DNA from 4 places in the Cupriavidus sp. C2SS-8b genome. Region 4 is predicted to be linked to each of the others. Evidence: predicted binding sites of a transcription regulator. Region 4 holds the regulator's gene; each other region holds the start of a gene.
The links. Region 4 encodes sigma-54, which starts transcription at its own class of promoters, with help from an activator protein. Its sites were predicted from a motif close to TGGCANGNAANCTGCTTT; they were not measured.
Positions count from the first base shown of each region.

Region 1: ACIGJB_RS08360 (phenol hydroxylase subunit) is a predicted target of sigma-54. The motif match lies at 2,978-2,995, and genes of this name have one in related genera.
Region 2: urtA (urea ABC transporter substrate-binding protein) is a predicted target of sigma-54. The motif match lies at 1,968-1,985, and genes of this name have one in related genera.
Region 3: ACIGJB_RS28120 (ATP-NAD kinase family protein) is a predicted target of sigma-54. The motif match lies at 1,036-1,053, and genes of this name have one in related genera.

Region 1 is NZ_CP172716.1:1,807,656-1,812,272, forward strand. Features, by position in the region: gene ACIGJB_RS08345 (aromatic/alkene/methane monooxygenase hydroxylase/oxygenase subunit alpha) at 1-1,282, opposite strand, end outside; gene ACIGJB_RS08350 (MmoB/DmpM family protein) at 1,321-1,593, opposite strand; gene ACIGJB_RS08355 (aromatic/alkene monooxygenase hydroxylase subunit beta) at 1,610-2,617, opposite strand; gene ACIGJB_RS08360 (phenol hydroxylase subunit) at 2,665-2,919, opposite strand; gene ACIGJB_RS08365 (sigma 54-interacting transcriptional regulator) at 3,261-4,617, shown strand, end outside.
Region 2 is NZ_CP172716.1:2,326,642-2,331,258, forward strand. Features, by position in the region: gene urtB (urea ABC transporter permease subunit UrtB) at 1-562, opposite strand, end outside; gene urtA (urea ABC transporter substrate-binding protein) at 656-1,912, opposite strand; gene cyoD (cytochrome o ubiquinol oxidase subunit IV) at 2,267-2,617, opposite strand; gene cyoC (cytochrome o ubiquinol oxidase subunit III) at 2,618-3,265, opposite strand; gene cyoB (cytochrome o ubiquinol oxidase subunit I) at 3,271-4,617, opposite strand, start outside.
Region 3 is NZ_CP172717.1:2,460,703-2,465,319, reverse strand. Features, by position in the region: gene ACIGJB_RS28125 (sigma-54-dependent Fis family transcriptional regulator) at 1-844, shown strand, start outside; gene ACIGJB_RS28120 (ATP-NAD kinase family protein) at 1,093-2,190, shown strand; gene ACIGJB_RS28115 (thiamine pyrophosphate-dependent dehydrogenase E1 component subunit alpha) at 2,225-3,223, shown strand; gene ACIGJB_RS28110 (alpha-ketoacid dehydrogenase subunit beta) at 3,267-4,283, shown strand; gene ACIGJB_RS28105 (acetoin dehydrogenase dihydrolipoyllysine-residue acetyltransferase subunit) at 4,283-4,617, shown strand, end outside.
Region 4 is NZ_CP172716.1:404,332-408,948, forward strand. Features, by position in the region: gene hprK (HPr(Ser) kinase/phosphatase) at 1-730, opposite strand, end outside; gene ACIGJB_RS01875 (PTS sugar transporter subunit IIA) at 805-1,260, opposite strand; gene hpf (ribosome hibernation-promoting factor, HPF/YfiA family) at 1,643-1,996, opposite strand; gene ACIGJB_RS01885 (RNA polymerase factor sigma-54) at 2,046-3,524, opposite strand; gene lptB (LPS export ABC transporter ATP-binding protein) at 3,623-4,423, opposite strand; gene lptA (lipopolysaccharide transport periplasmic protein LptA) at 4,453-4,617, opposite strand, start outside.

The DNA of each region.
Region 1 (4,617 bases), 1.4 Mb from region 4:
TCTGCGTCGGGTCGTCGGGCTCGGTGAACGCCATCGGGATCTGGCACACCTGGCACAGCATCGGCAGGCCGGGGTTGTACCAGCGCTGGCCCGCCTGCTGTTGCTGCTGCCAGTAATCGAAGCGCGGCTTGTAGTGCTTGTCGAAGCTGTCGGGGTACTTCTCGGCGAGCCACGTCATTTCCGAAGGCTCCGGCACCCAGGTGTGGATCGCCGCGGCGTGGTTGAAGTTGTAGAAGATCGACCAGGCGATGTGCGACAGGTGGTCCTTCTCCTTCGCGGCCTGCTCGTGATACTTGGGCATGCGGATCCCGTAGCGCGCCAGGTCGGCGAACAGCGCGCCGCCGTTCTGCTCGAAGTAGATCTCCCAGGCTTCCTTCCAGCTCATCACGCGCTTGGGCAGCATGTAGTCCATCATCATCGCCACCAGCGTAAGCAGCCGGTAACCGCGCCAGAACCACTTGTCGATCCACTTCTGGATGATCGGGCGATTGGCCGGGTCCTGTTCCAGCATGAACTTCACCACTTCGAGGCCCAGCGTCATGTGGCGCGATTCATCGGACTGCGCGGAGAAGCCGAAGGTCACCGTGGCCATGTCGCCGTTGTAGGCCGCGCCCGACATGAAGGGCATGAACAGCAGGTTGGTCAGCACGTACTCGAACGAAAACGAGATCGCCGTGATGAACTCGAACGGCCCAGCCGTCATGGCATCCTCGAAGTACGACTTCGGCACCGACAGGTACCACAGCCGGTCATGCAGGTGGCGCCAGTCGGAAAAGCCGTTGAAGTACTTGTTGTAGTGGCTGATGGTGTGGATCTGCGTCTGGCAGTGGCGCAGCTCGTCGATCGACTGCATCTGGCACGCCACGCGCGCGCCCACGCCGCGCAGCGTGCGGCCGGCCATGGCAAAGCCGCGGTGCGCCGCATACTCCAGCGGCGACACGCCGGTCAGGAACAGCTTGAGCGCGTTGACGTAGCGCGCGTCGGTGACATTGAGCTGGCCATTGTTCTGCTGGAACGCGTCGATGATCGCGTACAGCTTGCGCTCCTTCTCGGACTGGAATTTCCAGTACGCATCCATGGTCAGGCGGAACGGGTCTTCCCAGCCGTCCCAGTCATGGATCACGATGCCTTCGAACTTGTCGTGCGGGAATACGGCATCCATGGGCTGGTAGGTGGTCTCCCAGCCCAGGTCGCGCGTGAGGATCGCGTACTTCTCCTTGAGTGACAGCTTGGGCCGGGTAGCCTGCCGCGCGGCGGTGGCGATTGCAGTGGCGGTGGTCATGTCCTTGTCTCCTGTGTTCTTGCGGTTCGGCTTGCGGCTCAATGCCAGGCCAGCACGAACTGGTCTTCGGTTTCGTCGATATTGCCGGCCAGCGAAATCAGGCCGAGCTGCAGTTCCTGCACGTCCCACGCGCGGCCGATGCGCTCTTCCACGCTGGCGCGATTGATTTCCAGGCGCCCGGGTGCGTCGATCTTGACCATGGCCGGATAGCGGTTGATGGTGGCGTGCGGGTTGTCGGCCTCGATTGCGTCGATGACGGGACGCATCTCTTCGTTGGCCTGCAGGGCGATGAATACGATCTGTGCGGTCATGGCGTTTTTCCCGGGTTCATGCGGCGGCGCCGGCGGCACGGGCCAGCCCGAGCCCGGCAAGGCGCTTGTCCAGCGCGGCGACTGTTTCGCCGAGCACCGCATCCGCTTCCTCGGCGAACAGGCGGCGTACCAGCGGCGCCAGCGCGTGCTGGAAGCGGTCGAGCCACGCGAATGCGAAGCCCGCGATCACGCCGGCATTCGCGGGCGATTCCTGCGCGGCTGTCTTCACCGTTGCATCGACCCAGCGCGTGGTCTCGGCATACCAGGCGGTCATGAAGTCGGTGACCAGCGAGAACGCGGGGCTTTCGGCGGGCAGGCGCGCATCCAGGCGCTGGTAGACCAGCGGATAAAGCAGTCCGTCCATCACGAGGTTCTGCGCCACGTGCAATTCGAACCAGTCGTCACGCACGATCAGGTCTTCGATCGCATGGCGCAACGGCTGCCAGGCCAGGTCCTCCATCCATGCCGTCTTGGCGGCGTCGACCGCCGCCTTGTCGCCGGCCAGCAGGCCGATGCGGGTCAGGTACTGCGCAATGCCAAGGCGATCCATGGTGTGGAACATGGCGGCTTCGGTGATGGCCGAGCCATAGCCATAGGCCGTGATCGCGGCGTTGTTCATGTTCGCTGCCCACTCGACATGGCGCAGCGGCACCACGCCCAGCGTCAGCAGTTCACGCAGGTGCGCCGGCAGCGATGCCAGCAGACCGCGCTTTTCGACGAAATCCAGGTTCTTCTCCATCGCGTCCTGCTGGCGCGCACGGGCGTTGACGTAGGTGCCGTAATAGAACTGGCGCGGATCCTTCAGCGCGTACCAGTCCCGCATGACCACCTGCGTGCGGCGCGCATCGTAGAGCTCGTATTGCGGCTGCCACAGCGGGCGGTAGTGGAAGCTGGTCTCCGGCTGCAGGTCGTACATCGCCTCCTGGTAGCGGCTGGCCGGCTTGTCGGCGCCCAGTCGCCGTTGCAGGTTGGCGAAGGTCTGGCGGATCGGACTGACGCTATCGGTACGGATATCGATTTGCATGGTGGGTTGCTCCTGTCTCCCTTGTGGTGTTCGGATCGGCCGCGGCGTCAGGCCACGGTTTCGCTCCATTTGTCGCGCTCGAATTCCAGTGCGCGGCCCAGCAGGTGCGGCACCGTGATGGCGCACTGCGTGGCGCAGAACGCGGAGAACTGGTCGGGGCGCATGACCAGCTCCACGTAGAGCGCCGGGTCGCCGAGCGAGAACTCGAACTCGACCCAGTGTTCATCGCGCGCGGTCACCCGGACGTAGGGCTGGGCACGTCCGCGGGCCGGGACGTTGGCATGGACAAACGGTGTGGTCATGTCTCGCTCCTGCTGCGATGCACATCGGTGGGTGTGCATGGTTCTGGTGTGGAGACATATAGCGAAGGCCGTGCCACCGGCTGCCAAGCCGCATGGCACAAGGGATTGCGGGAAATTCCGAGGCGTTGCCACGGCGCACCCGCTTGATGATTTGATGAGGGGATTAAGCCTGTTTTCACCAAATGATCAAATCCACGGATATTGCGGTGCACCATGCTGTCGACGGGGGAATCCCCTTGCTTGCTCGGCTCCCGAAACCGCGTGTTAGGCTACGGAAAAACCGAGGCCAAGGACGTTCCTCTCCGGATCGATTCGCGCCCGCAGGCATTCTGGAGATGGAGATGATCGCGCCCCCCAAGCAGCCGCCATTCGACCTGGCTTCGCTGCTGACGATCGACCCCAAGGCCGCACAGATACGGCTCGGCGATTCCCGCATGGTGCTGATGCACACCGAGGCCCTGAGCTACCTGCGCAAGGAGATCCTCGATACGCTGGGCCTGGAACGCGGCAAGGGCTTGCTGATCCGCATGGGCTACGCGCAGGGCATGCGCGATGCCGAGATGGTCAAGCGCGAACGCAAGGAGGAACTCGAGACCTCGCCCAACGACGCGTTCCTGCTTGGCCCGCAACTGCACATGCTGGAAGGCGTGACGCGCGTGGACCCGGTGCGGCTGGAAATCGACCGCGACACCGGCCATTTCTATGGCGAGTTTCTCTGGCAGGACTCCTGGGAAGGCGAAGCACCCTACAACGAGGAACTGAGCCGCGAGGAAGGCGGCTGCTGGGTGCAGCTCGGCTACGCGTCGGGCTACAGCAGCACCTTCATGGACCGGCTGGTCATCTACAAGGAAACCGAGTGCCAGCGCCGCCTCGATGCGCTATGCCGCATCGTCGGCAAGCCGGCCGAGGCCTGGGACGACCCTGACTACCTGAAGTACTTCGAGCCCGACTCGGTCATCAGCGACCTGCTCACGCTGCAGCAGGAAGTCAGCACGCTGCGCGAGACCCTGTGCGGCGCCAGCCAGGGCAACCTGATCGGCCAATCCCCGGCGTTCCGCGAAGCCTTCGGCCTGCTATCGGCCGCGGCCGACAGCCATATCACAGTACTGCTCACCGGAGAAACCGGCGCCGGCAAGGAGATGTTCGCGCGCTGGCTGCATGACCACGGCCCGCGCAGCGAACAGCCGTTCATTGCCGTGAACTGCGCGGCGATCCCGCACGAGCTGATCGAGTCCGAGTTATTCGGCGTTGAAAAAGGCGCCTACACCGGCGCGCAGCAGTCGCGCCCCGGCCGCTTCGAGCGCGCGCACGGCGGCACGCTGTTCCTGGACGAGATCGGCGACCTGCCGCTGTCGGCGCAGGTCAAGCTGCTGCGCGTGCTGCAGAACGCGGAGGTCGAGCGGCTTGGCGGCGTCGAGACCCGCAAGATCGATGTGCGGCTGATTGCGGCCACTAACGTCAACCTGGCACAGGCGATCCGGCAAGGGCAGTTTCGCGCCGACCTGTTCTACCGGATCAGCACCTACCCCGTCACCATCCCGGCGCTGCGCGAACGGCGCGAGGATATCCCGGAACTTGCGCAGGCGTTTATCCAGCGCTTCAACGCCCGCTACCAGAAGCAGGTGCGCGGGCTGAGCCAGCGTGCACGCGACGCGCTGATGCAATACCAGTGGCCGGGCAATATCCGCGAACTGGAAA
Region 2 (4,617 bases), 1.7 Mb from region 4:
CACCGGCATTCGTCTCATCGGCCAGCACCGTTGTGGCCCAGATCACGTCCAGCCGCGCGCGCAGCCCGGGATCGGCCTCCGCCTTGCGCGCAGCTTCCACGCTGGTGCGCGAGGCGCTCTCGGGCTGGTCGTACAGTGTATTGATGGCTTGCGTGCGCACGGCGATATCTGGCGACTGCAGCTGCAGGCTGCTAGCCGCGCTATCCACAATTGCGCGCAAGCTGTTGTTCAGGGTCAGCGATTCCAGTTCATCGGCCTTGACCGTGACCGGCTTGCCGGTGACGGCATCGACGGTCTTGCCGCCTTCCTGGCGCACCATGCCCACCGACGGGGCGTATTGCAGCGCATCGTCCTGCAGCGCCTTCAGGATGGGCCCCGCCTGTTCCGGCGAGGCCTTGGCCAGCGCGGACAAGGCTGCGGTCTTGGCATCGAAATCGTCCTCGGCCAATGGCTTGAGGTCGGCTTGCGTCAGCGCGGCAGCCCAGGGTGCCGTAGCCAGCAGCAGCGCCGCCAGCAAGGCGCGCAGCCACGGCATGGCATGAACGGATATCGAATAGCGCATAGAGGTAGGCACTTGCGAGGGTATTGGCGGACAGCGAACTACGCCGCTCTCCCGCACCCGAGAGAGCGGCGTCGCTTCATCAAGCGAAGTGGCTTACATCACCTTGTCCGGCTTGCCTTCATTGCCGGAGATGAACGGGCTCCACGGCTGGGCGCGGATGGGCTTGGCGGTCTTCCACACAACGCTGAACTGGCCGTCGCCCTTCACTTCGCCGATCATCACCGGCTTGAACAGGTGATGGTTGTCGCCCATGGTCAGCGTGAAGCCGTCCGGTGCCTTGAAGGTCTGGCCGTACATGGCCGCGCGGACCTTGTCAGGATCGGTCGTACCGGCCTTCTTCACGGCCTGTGCCCACATATGGATGCCGACATAGGTGGCCTCCATCGGGTCATTGGTGACACGCTTGTCGCCGCCTGGCAGGTTGTTGGCCTTGACCCAGGCTGCCCACTGCTTCTTGAACGCTTCGTTCTCGGGATTCTTGACGGACATGAAGTAGTTCCATGCCGCCAGGTGGCCGACCAGCGGCTTGGTGTCGATGCCGCGCAGCTCTTCCTCACCCACGGAGAAGGCCACCACGGGCACATCCTTGGCCTTCAGGCCCGCGTTGCCAAGTTCCTTGTAGAACGGCACGTTGGAGTCGCCGTTGATGGTGGAGATCACGGCGGTCTTGCCGCCCTGCGAGAACTTCTTGATATTGGCGACGATGGTCTGGTAGTCGCTGTGGCCGAACGGCGTGTAGACCTCTTCGATGTCCTTGTCCGCCACGCCCTTGCTCTTGAGGAACGCGCGCAGGATCTTGTTGGTGGTGCGCGGGTAGACGTAGTCGGTGCCCAGAAGGAAGAAGCGCTTGGCGCCGCCGCCTTCCTTGCTCATCAGGTATTCGACGGCCGGGATGGCCTGCTGGTTGGGCGCCGCGCCGGTGTAGAAGACGTTCTTCGACATCTCCTCGCCCTCATACTGCACCGGGTAGAACAGCAGCGAGTTCAGCTCTTCGTAGACCGGCAGCACCGACTTGCGCGACACCGAAGTCCAGCAGCCAAACGTGACAGCGACCTTGTCCTTGGTGATCAGCTGGCGCGCCTTCTCGGCGAACAGCGGCCAGTTCGACGCCGGGTCCACGACCACCGGCTCCAGCTTGCGGCCGAGCACGCCACCGCTCTTGTTGATCTCGTCGATGGTCATCAGCGCCACGTCCTTGAGCGACGTCTCCGAGATGGCCATGGTGCCGGACAACGAATGCAGGATGCCGATCTTGATCGGGTCCTTGGACTGCGCCATCGCCAGCGGGCTCGCGCCGATCATGGCCGCGGCGGCTACCGCCGACAGCTTCAGCATGTCACGTCGTTTCATTGCAGCTCCCAGTTTGTCGTTTGGTTACGGGACTCAACGCTCCCCGGGTGGTGCATCCGCAACTACCGTGCCATGGCTCGTCTGAGCTTCGACGGACGGCCAGACGCCGCCGGGGCGCCCGGCAAGAGACAATTTCAGGGGAGATGCCGCGCGAAAGCACCACGCTGGTGCCAGGCGGGAACGGGCCACGACGCACCGCGCGCGTGCACGGCACAATCGGGTGCAAGCCAGGCAGGTGGTGCGCTGGCGCCGAAAACGGGAAGGCGCCGCAGGCGTGCGGCGCCACGGTGCGCGATGCACCGCCACAAGTAAAAACGGGGCCCGAAGGCCCCGTTGTCTATCGCCGGAAGACGATTACTTCATCATCCACGGCATCATGTTCGCGTTCATGTTGTGCATGATCCAGAGCGAGCCGGCCAGCACGATGAACAGGATCAGCAGCGTGAACAGGAACGACATCACGTTCCAGCGCTGCTCCTTCGAACCATCCATATGGAGGAAGTACTTCAGGTGCACGACGACCTGCACCGCGGCCATGCCGAGGATGATCAGCAGGGTCGTGCCACGGTCCAGGGTGCCGTCCATCACGATCTTGAACGGGATGACGGTCAGGATCACCGCCAGCACGAAGCCGATCACATAGGACTTGAAGCTGCTGTGGCCATGCGACTCGGCGTGGGCCGATGCTGCGTGTTGCTGTGCCATTTACATTGCCCCCATCAGGTAGACCACGGTGAAGACGCCGATCCACACGACGTCCAGGAAGTGCCAGAACAGGCTGAGGCAGTTCAGGCGCTTGGACATGGTCGGGGTCAGGCCCTTCTTGCTGACTTGCCACATCAGGACCAGCATCCACACCATGCCGCTTGCGACGTGCAGGCCGTGGGTGCCCACCAGCGTGAAGAACGACGACAGGAACGCGCTGCGGCTCGGGCCGGCGCCTTCGGCGATCAGGTGATGGAATTCATTGATTTCCATGTACATGAACGCGGCGCCCAGCGCGAACGTGATAGCCAGCCACACCAGCACCCGCCCTTTCGAGCGGTTGTGCAGCGAGATCATCGCGAACCCGTACGTGATCGACGAGAACAGCAGGATGAAGGTCTCGGTCAGCACGTAGTTGAGCTCGAACAGCTCCTTGCCCGACGGGCCGCCCGCCACTTCGCCGCGCAGGACGGCGAAGGCGGCGAACAGGCACGCAAACAAGATGCAGTCGCTCATCAGGTACAGCCAGAAACCAAAGATGGTGTTCTCGCTGGTGTCGTGGTGCGCGTGGTCGTGCGTGTCGTCATGCGAGTGCGCATGAGCCGGGGCTTGCGCCGCCCCGAAGCGATCAAGGACTTCTGTCGACATGGTTATCAGGCCTGCGAAGCAATGCGCTGCAGTTGGCGCGTTTCAATCTGCTCGACCTCGGCGGCCGGCACGTAGTAGTCGATGTGGTCATCGTTGGCGCGGCGGATGAACGACACCACCATGCCAACCAGGCCCACGGCGGCAAGCCACCAGATGTGCCAGACCAGGGCGAAGCCCAGCACCAGGCTGAACAGGCCCATCCAGAAACCGGCGCCGGTGTTCTTCGGCATGTGGATCTGCTCGTATCCGCTGGTCGGGATGGTTTCGCCACGGGCCTTCATGTCGGCGAACGCGTCCAGGTCACGCACCACCGGGGTGTGCGCAAAGTTGTAGAACGGCGGCGGCGACGAGGTCGCCCATTCCAGCGTGCGGCCACCCCACGGGTCGCCGGTCACGTCGGCCAGCTTCTTGCGGTCGCGGATCGACACGACGATCTGCAACACCTGGAAGAAGATGCCCAGCGCGACGAAGACCACGCCGACCACGGCCAGGTACAGCCACGGCGTCCAGGCCGGGTTGTCGGTGTGGTTCAGGCGACGGGTCATGCCCATCAGGCCCAGCACGTACAGCGGCATGAAGGCGAAGTAGAAGCCCACCAGCCAGCACCAGAAGGCGTACTTGCCCAGGCGCTCGTTCAGCTTGAAGCCGAACGCCTTCGGCCACCAGTAGGTGATGCCGGCCAGGTAGCCGAACAGCACGCCGCCAATGATCACGTTGTGGAAGTGGGCGATCAGGAACAGGCTGTTGTGCAGCACGAAGTCGGCTGCCGGCACGGCCATCAGCACACCGGTCATGCCGCCGATCACGAAGGTGATCATGAAGCCCAGCGTCCACAGCACCGGCGTGGTCATCTGCACGCGGCCACGGTACATCGTGAACAGCCAGTTGAAGATCTTCACCCCGGTCGGGATGGAGATGATCATGGTCGTGATGCCGAAGAACGCGTTGACGTTCGCACCCGAGCCCATCGTGAAGAAGTGGTGCAGCCACACGATGAACGACAGCACCATGATGGCCGCCGTCGCGTACACCATGCCCTTGTAGCCGAACAGCTTCTTGCCCGAGAACGTCGCGATGACTTCAGAGAAGATGCCGAACGCCGGCAGGATCAGGATGTACACCTCGGGGTGGCCCCAGATCCAGATCAGGTTCACGTACATCATGGCATTGCCGCCGCCATCGTTCGTGAAGAAGTGCATGTCGAAGTAGCGGTCCAGGCCCAGCAGTGCCAGCGACACCGTCAGCACCGGGAAGGCGGCCACGATCAGCACGTTGGTGCACAGGGCGGTCCAGGTGAACACCGGCATGCGCATCAGGGTCATGCCCGGGGCGCGCATCTTGAGGATCGTCAC
Region 3 (4,617 bases), on a different replicon from region 4:
TGCCAAGGCGCTGCACCTGGCCAGCGCGCGCCGCGGACAGCCGTTCGTGGCGGTGAACTGCGCCGCCATTCCGGAAACGCTGATCGAGAGCGAGCTGTTTGGCCACCTGCCCAACAGCTTCTCGGGCGCCGGGCCGCGCGGCAAGCGCGGGCTGATCCAGGAAGCGGACGGCGGCACGCTGTTCCTCGACGAGATCGGCGACATGCCGCGCGAGCTGCAGTCGCGGCTGTTGCGCGTGCTGGCCGAGGGCGAGGTGCTGCCGATCGGCGCGGCGCGTCCGGTGCCGGTCCGCCTGCGCGTGATTTCGGCGACCCATCACCGGCTGGAAGACCTGGTGGCGCAGGGACGTTTCCGCGAGGACCTGTTCTACCGGCTCAACGGTGCGCGCTTCGCGCTGCCGCCATTGCGCGATCGCACCGACTTCGAATGGCTCGTGCAGAAGATGCTCGATGAAGGCGGCCAGCGCGGCATCACGTTGTCGCCGCAGGCGCGCGATCAGCTCTGCCACCACCGCTGGCCCGGCAACCTGCGCGAGTTGCGCAACGTGCTGGAGTACGCGCGTGCCGTCTGCGCCGGCGGGTATATCGATGCCCATGACCTGCCCGATGGCCTGGGCGCGCCGATGCGAGTGTCCGCCGTGCCGGTGCTGCCCCCGCAGCCGGATGACGCGCCGGAACTGCCGCCCGAAGCCATGCTGCTGATGCAGTACCTGCGTGCGTCAGGCTGGAACCTGAGCGCCGTGGCGCGGCAGATCGGCGTGAGCCGCATGACGCTGTACCGCCGCATGGAGCGCTACGGCATCCAGTCTCCCAACCGCCGCGACGGCGACCCGCCCCAGTCGTAACGGCCATCACGGCCATCACGGCCATAAAGCTGCCAACGATACAGCTGTCCAGCGCTGTACACCTGCGCTGTGACACCTGTCACGCCATGAACGCCGCCGGCACGGCCCGCGCGGCGGCCTGACCCGCGTTTCCTGCGGGTTATCCCGCAATTTTCCTGGTCCCCTGGGTCGCTACAGCGCGCCGCGCATGCTGGCATAGCCATTGCAATCTGCCTGTCAGCACAACGACAACAGACAGGAGACAGGCCATGCAAGCACGGTCCGACGGTGCGCCGCTGGTAGGCATCATCGCCAACCCGGTGTCGGCGCGCGATATCCGCCGCGTGATTGCCAATGCCAACAGCCTGCAGCTGGCCGATCGCGTCAACATCGTGCTGCGGCTGCTGGCCGCGCTGTCGGCCTGCGGCATCGAGCGCGTGATGATGATGCCGGATCGCGAAGGCTTGCGCGTCATGCTCGCGCGCCACCTGAGCCGCCACCTGAGCCGCCACCTGAGCCGCCACCAGGGGCCGGACGCCGGGCTGCCGGCGGTCGAGTACATCGACATGCCGGTCACGGCGCGCGTCGACGATACGCTGAATGCGGCGCGCCACATGGCCGATGCCGGCGTGGCCGTGATCATCGTGCTCGGCGGCGACGGCACGCACCGTGCGGTGGTGCGCGAATGCGGCGGCGTGCCGATCGCGGGCCTGTCCACCGGCACCAACAACGCGTTTCCGGAAATGCGCGAGCCGACCATCACCGGGCTGGCGGCGGGTTTGTATGCGATGGGACAGGTGCCGGCCTCGCAGGCGCTCGCATCGAACAAGCGGCTCGATATCGTGATCCGCGATGCCGACGGCGGCTTCCGGCGCGATATCGCGCTTGTCGACGCGGTGATTGCCCACGAACACTTCATCGGCGCGCGGGCGCTGTGGAAGGCCGACACGCTGGCGGCCGTGTATGTGGCGTTCGCCGATCCGCAGGCCATTGGCCTGTCCGCCATCGCCGGGCTGCTGGAGCCGCTGGGCCGGCGCGAGCCGGGCGGCCTCGCGATCGAGCTGGCCGTGCCGGGGCAAGGCGAGTTCGTGCTGCGCGCACCGATCGCCCCGGGCCTGCTGTGCCCCGTCGACGTGGCGGGCTGGCAGTACCTCGAACATGCGCGGCCGCATCGCGTGCGCCAGCGGTCCGGCATCGTCGCGCTCGACGGCGAGCGCGAACTGGCCTTCGGGCCCTGCGACGAAGTCAGCATCACCCTGCACGAACACGCGTTCCGCAGCATCGACGTGGCCGCGTGCATGCGCTATGCCGCGCGCGAGCGGCTGATGCGCAGCGTATCCCTCACGCAACCAGCAATCACGTATTGAGCAAGCCGTACCACCCCAACCCAAGGAGACAACCATGAGCGCCAGTGCCATGCAAACCGGCCCCAGCGGGCTCGACAGGGAGACCCTGCTGACGGTGTATCGCAAGATGCGCACCATCCGCGATTTCGAGGAACGCCTGCACGTGGACTTCGGCCGCGGGGACATTCCGGGCTTTGTGCACCTTTACGCGGGCGAGGAAGCCGCCGGTGTCGGCATCCTCCATCACCTCCATGATGGCGACCGCATCGCCAGCACGCACCGCGGCCACGGCCACTGCATTGCCAAGGGCGTCGACCCGGTGGCGATGATGAAGGAGATCTACGGCAAGAAGGGCGGTTCGTGCAACGGCAAGGGCGGCTCGATGCATATCGCCGATCTGTCCAAGGGCATGATGGGCGCCAACGGCATCCTGGGCGCGGGCGCGCCACTGGTCTGCGGCGCCGCGCTGGCCGCCAAGTTCCGCGGCAAGGGCGAGGTCGGCATTACCTTCTGCGGCGACGGCGCCTCGAACCAGGGCACCTTCCTCGAAAGCCTGAACCTGGCCGCCGTGTGGAACCTGCCGGTGATCTTCGTGATCGAGAACAACGGCTATGCGGAGTCGACCTCGCGCGACTACGGCACCGCAGTGGACAGCTATGTGGATCGCGCGGCCGGCTTCGGTATTCCCGGCGTGACTGTGGACGGTACCGACTTCTTCGCCGTGCACGAGGCCGCCGGAGAAGTCATCCGCCGCGCGCGCGAAGGCGGCGGCCCGGCGCTGCTCGAATGCAAGATGGTTCGCTTCTACGGCCACTTCGAAGGCGATGCGCAGACCTATCGCGCGGCCGGCGAACTTGACGATATCCGCGCCAATCGCGATTGCCTGAAGCTGTTCACGCGCACGGTGACGCAGGGCGGCGTGATCTCGCGCGAGGAGTTCGAGGCGATCGATCGCGAAGTCGCCGCGCTGATCGAGCACGCGGTGCAGGAAGCCAAGGCCGCGCCGCTGCCTGGGCCGGAAGATCTGTTGACCGATGTCTATGTGAGCTACTGAATCGCCAACCCGACACAGCTATTCCATCATCAGGAGACAGAACATGGCTCGCAAACTGAGCATCAAGCTGGCGATCAACGAGGCGATCGACCAGGAAATGACGCGTGACCCCAGTGTGATCATGCTGGGCGAAGACATTGTCGGCGGCGCCGGCGCGGACGGCGAAAAGGACGCCTGGGGCGGCGTGCTCGGCGTAACCAAGGGCCTGTATGCCAAGCATGGCGACCGGCTGCTCGATACGCCGCTGTCGGAATCGGCCTATGTGGGCGCGGCGATCGGCGCGGCGGCCTGCGGCATGCGGCCCATCGCGGAGCTGATGTTCATCGACTTCATGGGCGTGTGCTTCGACCAGATCTTCAACCAGGCCGCGAAGTTCCGCTACATGTTCGGCGGCAAGGCCGAGACGCCGGTGGTGATCCGCGCGATGGTCGGCGCAGGCTTCCGCGCGGCCGCGCAGCACAGCCAGATGCTGACGCCGCTGTTCACGCATATCCCGGGCCTGAAGGTCGTGTGTCCGTCCACGCCATATGACACCAAGGGCTTGCTGATCCAGGCCATCCGCGACAACGACCCGGTGATCTTCTGCGAGCACAAGAACCTGTACGGGCTGGAGGGCGACGTGCCCGAAGGCGCTTACACGATCCCGTTCGGCGAGGCCAATATCGCGCGCGACGGCAAGGACGTGACCATCGTTGCGTACGGGCTGATGGTGCATCGCGCGCTGGACGCGGCGGCGACGCTGGCAAAGGAAGGCGTGGAAGCGGAAGTGATCGACCTGCGCACGCTGTCGCCGCTGGACATGGATACGGTACTCGAATCGGTCGAGAACACCGGCCGCCTCGTCGTCGTGGATGAGGCGAGCCCGCGCTGCAATATCGCAACCGATATTTCGGCGCAGGTGGCGCAGCAGGCGTTCGGCGCGCTCAAGGCCGGCATCGAGATGGTCTGCCCGCCGCACACGCCGGTGCCGTTCTCGCCGACGCTGGAAGACCTGTATATCCCCAGCGCCGCGCACGTAGTCGCAGCGGTGCGCAAGACCATGAAGGGAGGCAAGCACTGATGGCCGCACCAATTACCCCGATCGTGATGCCCAAGTGGGGCCTGTCGATGAAGGAAGGCACCATCAATGCCTGGCTCGTCGACGAAGGCGCCGAGATCTCGGTGGGCATGCCGATCCTCGATGTGGAAACCGACAAGATCGCCAACGCCGTCGAGGCGCCCGACGCCGGCACCCTGCGCCGCAAGGTGGCCGGCGTGGGCGAGGTGCTGCCGGTCAAGGCTTTGCTTGGCGTGCTGGCGTCAGCGGAGGTGAGCGATGCGGAAATCGATGCCTACATTGCGGCTTATGAAACGCCGGCGGACGACGGCGACGAGGAGGAGGCCGGACCCGCGTA
Region 4 (4,617 bases):
TGCGGCGCACCAGCTGGACCACCAGCTTCATCTTCATCTTCCGCCGTACGGCGGTCTCGCCGAAGATCGTCTTGATATCGAGCAGGCCCAGGCCGCGTACTTCGAGCAGGTTCTGCAGCAGCGGCGGGCAGCGGCCTTCAATGAAATCCGGTCCCAGGCGCACGAAATCCACCGCGTCGTCGGCGACCAGGCCGTGGCCGCGCGAGATCAGTTCCAGGCCGAGTTCGCTCTTGCCCAGGCCCGACTCGCCCATGACCAGCACGCCCATGCCGAGGATGTCGAGGAACACGCCGTGCATGGTCACGCGCGGCGCCGAGATTCGCGACAGGTACAGCCGCAGGTGGTCGATGACCGCCGCCGAGGAGACCGGCGTGGTGAACAGCGGCGTGGAAGAGCGCGTGCAGCGCAGTTCCAGGTCCGGCGGCGGCTCCATGCCGTCGGCCACGACCAGGAACGGCGGCTCGAGCAGGATCAGCTCGCCCATCTGGCGCTTGCGGGTCTCGTCGTCGAGGCGCTGGTAATAGGTGATTTCGGGCTTGCCGAGCACCTGGATCCGGTTCGGGTGAATCAGGTTCAGGTGGCCGACCAGGTCCGCGGCCGAGGTGGCCTCGCGGGCAAACTCCACGTCGAAGGCGCGATCCGCACCCTCCAGGCCAGCCACCCACGAGAGTTTGATGTCGGCTGCGTTGTCGTCGAAGATCGACTGGGAGGTGACGCCGGTGAGTTCCATGCGTGATGACTTTCGGGGCGGGGACTGTGCCGGATTTTACGATGGTCCGGTCTGTTGCCAGCCCAGGGGAGGGATCAGGGATGCCACTGCGTCAGGAGTTCATGGACCGCGTCCGGCGTGGCCAGGGTTGCCAGGCCTTCGCGCATGTCGCGATCCGACAGCAGCTGGGCGATTTCGGAAAGAATCTCGAGATGCTGCTGCGTAGCCTGTTCCGGCACCAGCAGGAAGATCAGCAGCGAGACCGGCTTGCCATCCGGCGATTCGAACGGGATCGGCTCGGCCAGCCGCATGAAGGCCGCCAGCGGTTGCTTCAGTCCCTTGATGCGCCCGTGCGGAATGGCCACGCCCGCGCCCAGGCCGGTCGAACCGAGCGACTCGCGCGCGAACAGGTTGTCGGTCACGGTCGCCCGCGCCACGCCATGGTTGTTCTCGAATAAGAGCCCGGCTTGCTCGAATACACGCTTCTTGCTGGTGACGCTGACGTCGAGGTTGATGTTGCCGGGTGGCAGCAGTTTGGCCAAACGATTCATGGGCGATGCGAGGATTTCAGTTAGCAGGCAGATCGGACTGCTCAGCCCGGAAACGAAGTGGGGCCGGTTTGCGGCCACGCCATGGCTCACCAGGCGTTCGGCCATTATAGAGCAGCGTCTCCCCTGTCCTTGTGCAATGCAGCGCCGGGCCCCTGTATGGCCCGGTCCGTGCTGGTGCCGCCACACCTGGGTACGGTGGCCGCGCCGGAGTCGCCACGCGCGATGTCTTGGAGAGCATACACCGTGCTGCGCCAGTTGCGAACACTTGTGTCCAGGACGCGCGCCAGGTCAGGGCTACAGATGCAAAAAAGCCGCGCTACATGGCGCGGCTTGCTTTTATCAGTCCTGTTTCAATGCCCAGCCTTGCGGCTGGCAGGCTTGATCATTGCTGCTGTAGTTGAGACTCGGCCATCTGGTACTTGACCGCTTCGCGGTCGTGGCCTTGAACGCGGTCCTTATAGCGAAGCACCTGGCGGTCCAGCTTGTCGACAAGTGCGTCGATGGCCGCATACAGGTCTTCGTGATGGGCTTCCACAAAAATGTCCTTGCCCCGAAGGTGCAAATTGATTTCCGCGTACTGACGCCTGTCCTTTTCCTTGTGATTGTCGACTGAGAGTAGCACGCTGACGCCAATGACTTGATCGAAATGCCTGACGATACGCTCCAGCTTCGTTTCCACGTACTCACGCAGCGGCGGCGTGATGTCCAGGTGGTGTCCACTGATCTTGAAGTTCATAGCGCTTCTCCTTCTGAAAGAGCTGCACCAGGCAGGCGGTGCAACTCGGCTACAAAGTCTTGCGGAGATTGACAGCAGGGATCTTCAGGGCTTCGCGATACTTGGCGACGGTACGGCGCGCGACAACGAAGCCTTGTTCACCCAGCAATTCGGCAATTCGGCTGTCGGAAAGAGGACTCCTCGGGTCTTCGGCTCCTATAAGTTGCTTGATCAAGGCGCGGATCGCCGTTGAGGAAGCCGCCCCACCGGTTTCGGTGGAAACGTGGCTGCCAAAAAAGTACTTCAGTTCGAAAGTACCCATCGGCGTTGCCATGTATTTATTGGTCGTCACCCGGGATATGGTTGACTCGTGTAATCCCAGTGTATCGGCAATCTCCCGCAAAACCAAGGGGCGCATCGCGATTTCCCCGTGCGTGAAGAAGTTCTTCTGACGCTCGACAATCGCCTGCGAAACTCGCAGGATCGTGTCGAACCTTTGCTGGATATTCTTGATCAGCCAGCGCGCTTCCTGCAGCTTTTGCTGCAGCCCCGCGGCACCGGATTCTCCCTTGGCGCCACGCAGGATCTGCGCGTACATGTCGTTGATGCGCAGGCGCGGCATCACATCCGGATTGAGCTGCGCGATCCAGCCGCCGCCGCCCTTGCGCACGAATACGTCGGGCACCACGAAGTCCGCTTCAGGGCGGCTGTATGCGTGGCCCGGGTAGGGCGCGAGCGAGCGGATCAGTTCATGCGCGGCCTTGAGCGCTGCTTCATCCACCTGCAGTGCTTTTTTCAGGCGCGTGTAGTCGCGCACGGCAAGCAGTTCGAGATGATGGTTGACGATCGAGAGCGCCAGCTCGCGCTGCGGATGCTGCAGCCGGCGCAGTTGCAAGCTCAGGCATTCGGCGGCATTGCGCGCGCCCACGCCGGGCGGGTCGAAGCTTTGCAGCAGCGTGAGGATCGCCTGCAATTCGTCGACCTCGAATTCGAGTTCCTCGGGCAACTCGGTGCAGATCTCGTCGAGCGACGCGCTCAGGTAGCCATCGTCGTCGAGCGATTCGATCAGGAAGATCGCCAGGCCCTTGTCGCGCGTCGAGATCTTCAGCGGCGCGAGCTGCTCCATCAGGTGTTCGCGCAGGGTGGGTTCGGCGTCGCGCAGCTGCATGGGCGTCTTCTCGTCGTCCTCACCCTGCGGGCGCCGCGCGAAATCGTCCAGGCTCCAGTCGCTGCCGTAATCTTCGCTACCGCTGTCGCTATAGCTCTCATCCTCGCTGGCCGGGCTGCTGGCGTTCGCGTCGCTGTTGCCCTGCGGTTCGGCCGGTGCGGGCGCGGGTGCGCTCTGCAGGTTGACCGAGCCATCGGCCGCCACGCGCAGCGGGCTGTCGATCCAGTCGTTCTCGCGCTCCAGCAGCGGGTTTTCCGTCAAGGCCTGCTCGACTTCCTGCTGCAGCTCAAGCGTAGAAAGTTGCAGCAGCCGGATCGACTGCTGCAGTTGCGGCGTGAGTGCCAGATGCTGGGAGAGACGGAGCTGTAGCGACGGTTTCATGCGACCTATTCTATGCGCATCCAACCGATGTTGGAACGGAAATTGCTATCGCTGATGCTGCCTGATCGTCTCTGCCAAGCGCACCTGCCGCCCCGGCTTCACATGCGGAAGTTTTCGCCCAGGTAGACGCGGCGCACCGACTCGTTGGCGATGATTTCGTCGGGCTGGCCCGATGCGAGTACGGTGCCTTCGCTGATGATGTACGCGTGGTCGCAGATGCCAAGCGTCTCGCGCACGTTGTGGTCGGTGATCAGCACGCCGATATTGCGCGCCTTGAGGAAGCTGACGATGCGCTGGATCTCGCCGACCGCGATCGGGTCCACGCCGGCGAACGGTTCATCGAGCAGGATGAAGCGTGGCGAGGAAGCCAGCGCGCGGGCGATTTCCACGCGGCGGCGCTCGCCGCCCGACAGCGACAGCGCAGGGTTGTTGCGCAGGTGGGCGATCTGCAGGTCGTCGAGCAGCGTATCGAGGCGGCTGTCGATCTCGGCCTTCGGCAGCGGCTTGCCGTTGACCAGCTGCAGCTCCAGCACCGCGCGGATGTTCTCTTCCACATTGAGCTTGCGGAACACCGACGCTTCCTGCGGCAGGTAGGAGAGGCCCATGCGCGCGCGCTCGTGGATGGCCAGGCCGCTGATGTGCTGGCCGTCGAGCACGATATCGCCCTCGTCCAGCGCGACGAGGCCCACGATCATGTAGAACGACGTGGTCTTGCCCGCGCCATTGGGGCCGAGCAGGCCCACCACCTCGCCGCTCTTCACCTCGAGCGATACGTCCTTCACCACCGTGCGCGACCCGTAGCGCTTCTTCAGGTGGCGCACGACCATCGTGCTGCTGTCGGCACGGGCGTCGGGAGCGGCGGAAGCGGGCGTGGGGGCGAGCATTGCGGTATCGGTCATGGTGGCGGTGATGCGTTCGGGCGCGTGATTCAGGGCTTGCTGGACGGCGCGGGTGCCGACTTCAGGTCGAGGGGCGGGCTGGCGGCCGCACCGCTGGCCTCCTGGCGCGGCGAGAGCACGGCGCGCACGCGTCCCGACGGATTGCCGGCCGACGTGTTGTCGCCGCCGCCGGCGGCGGTGTAGAACTCGTTGCG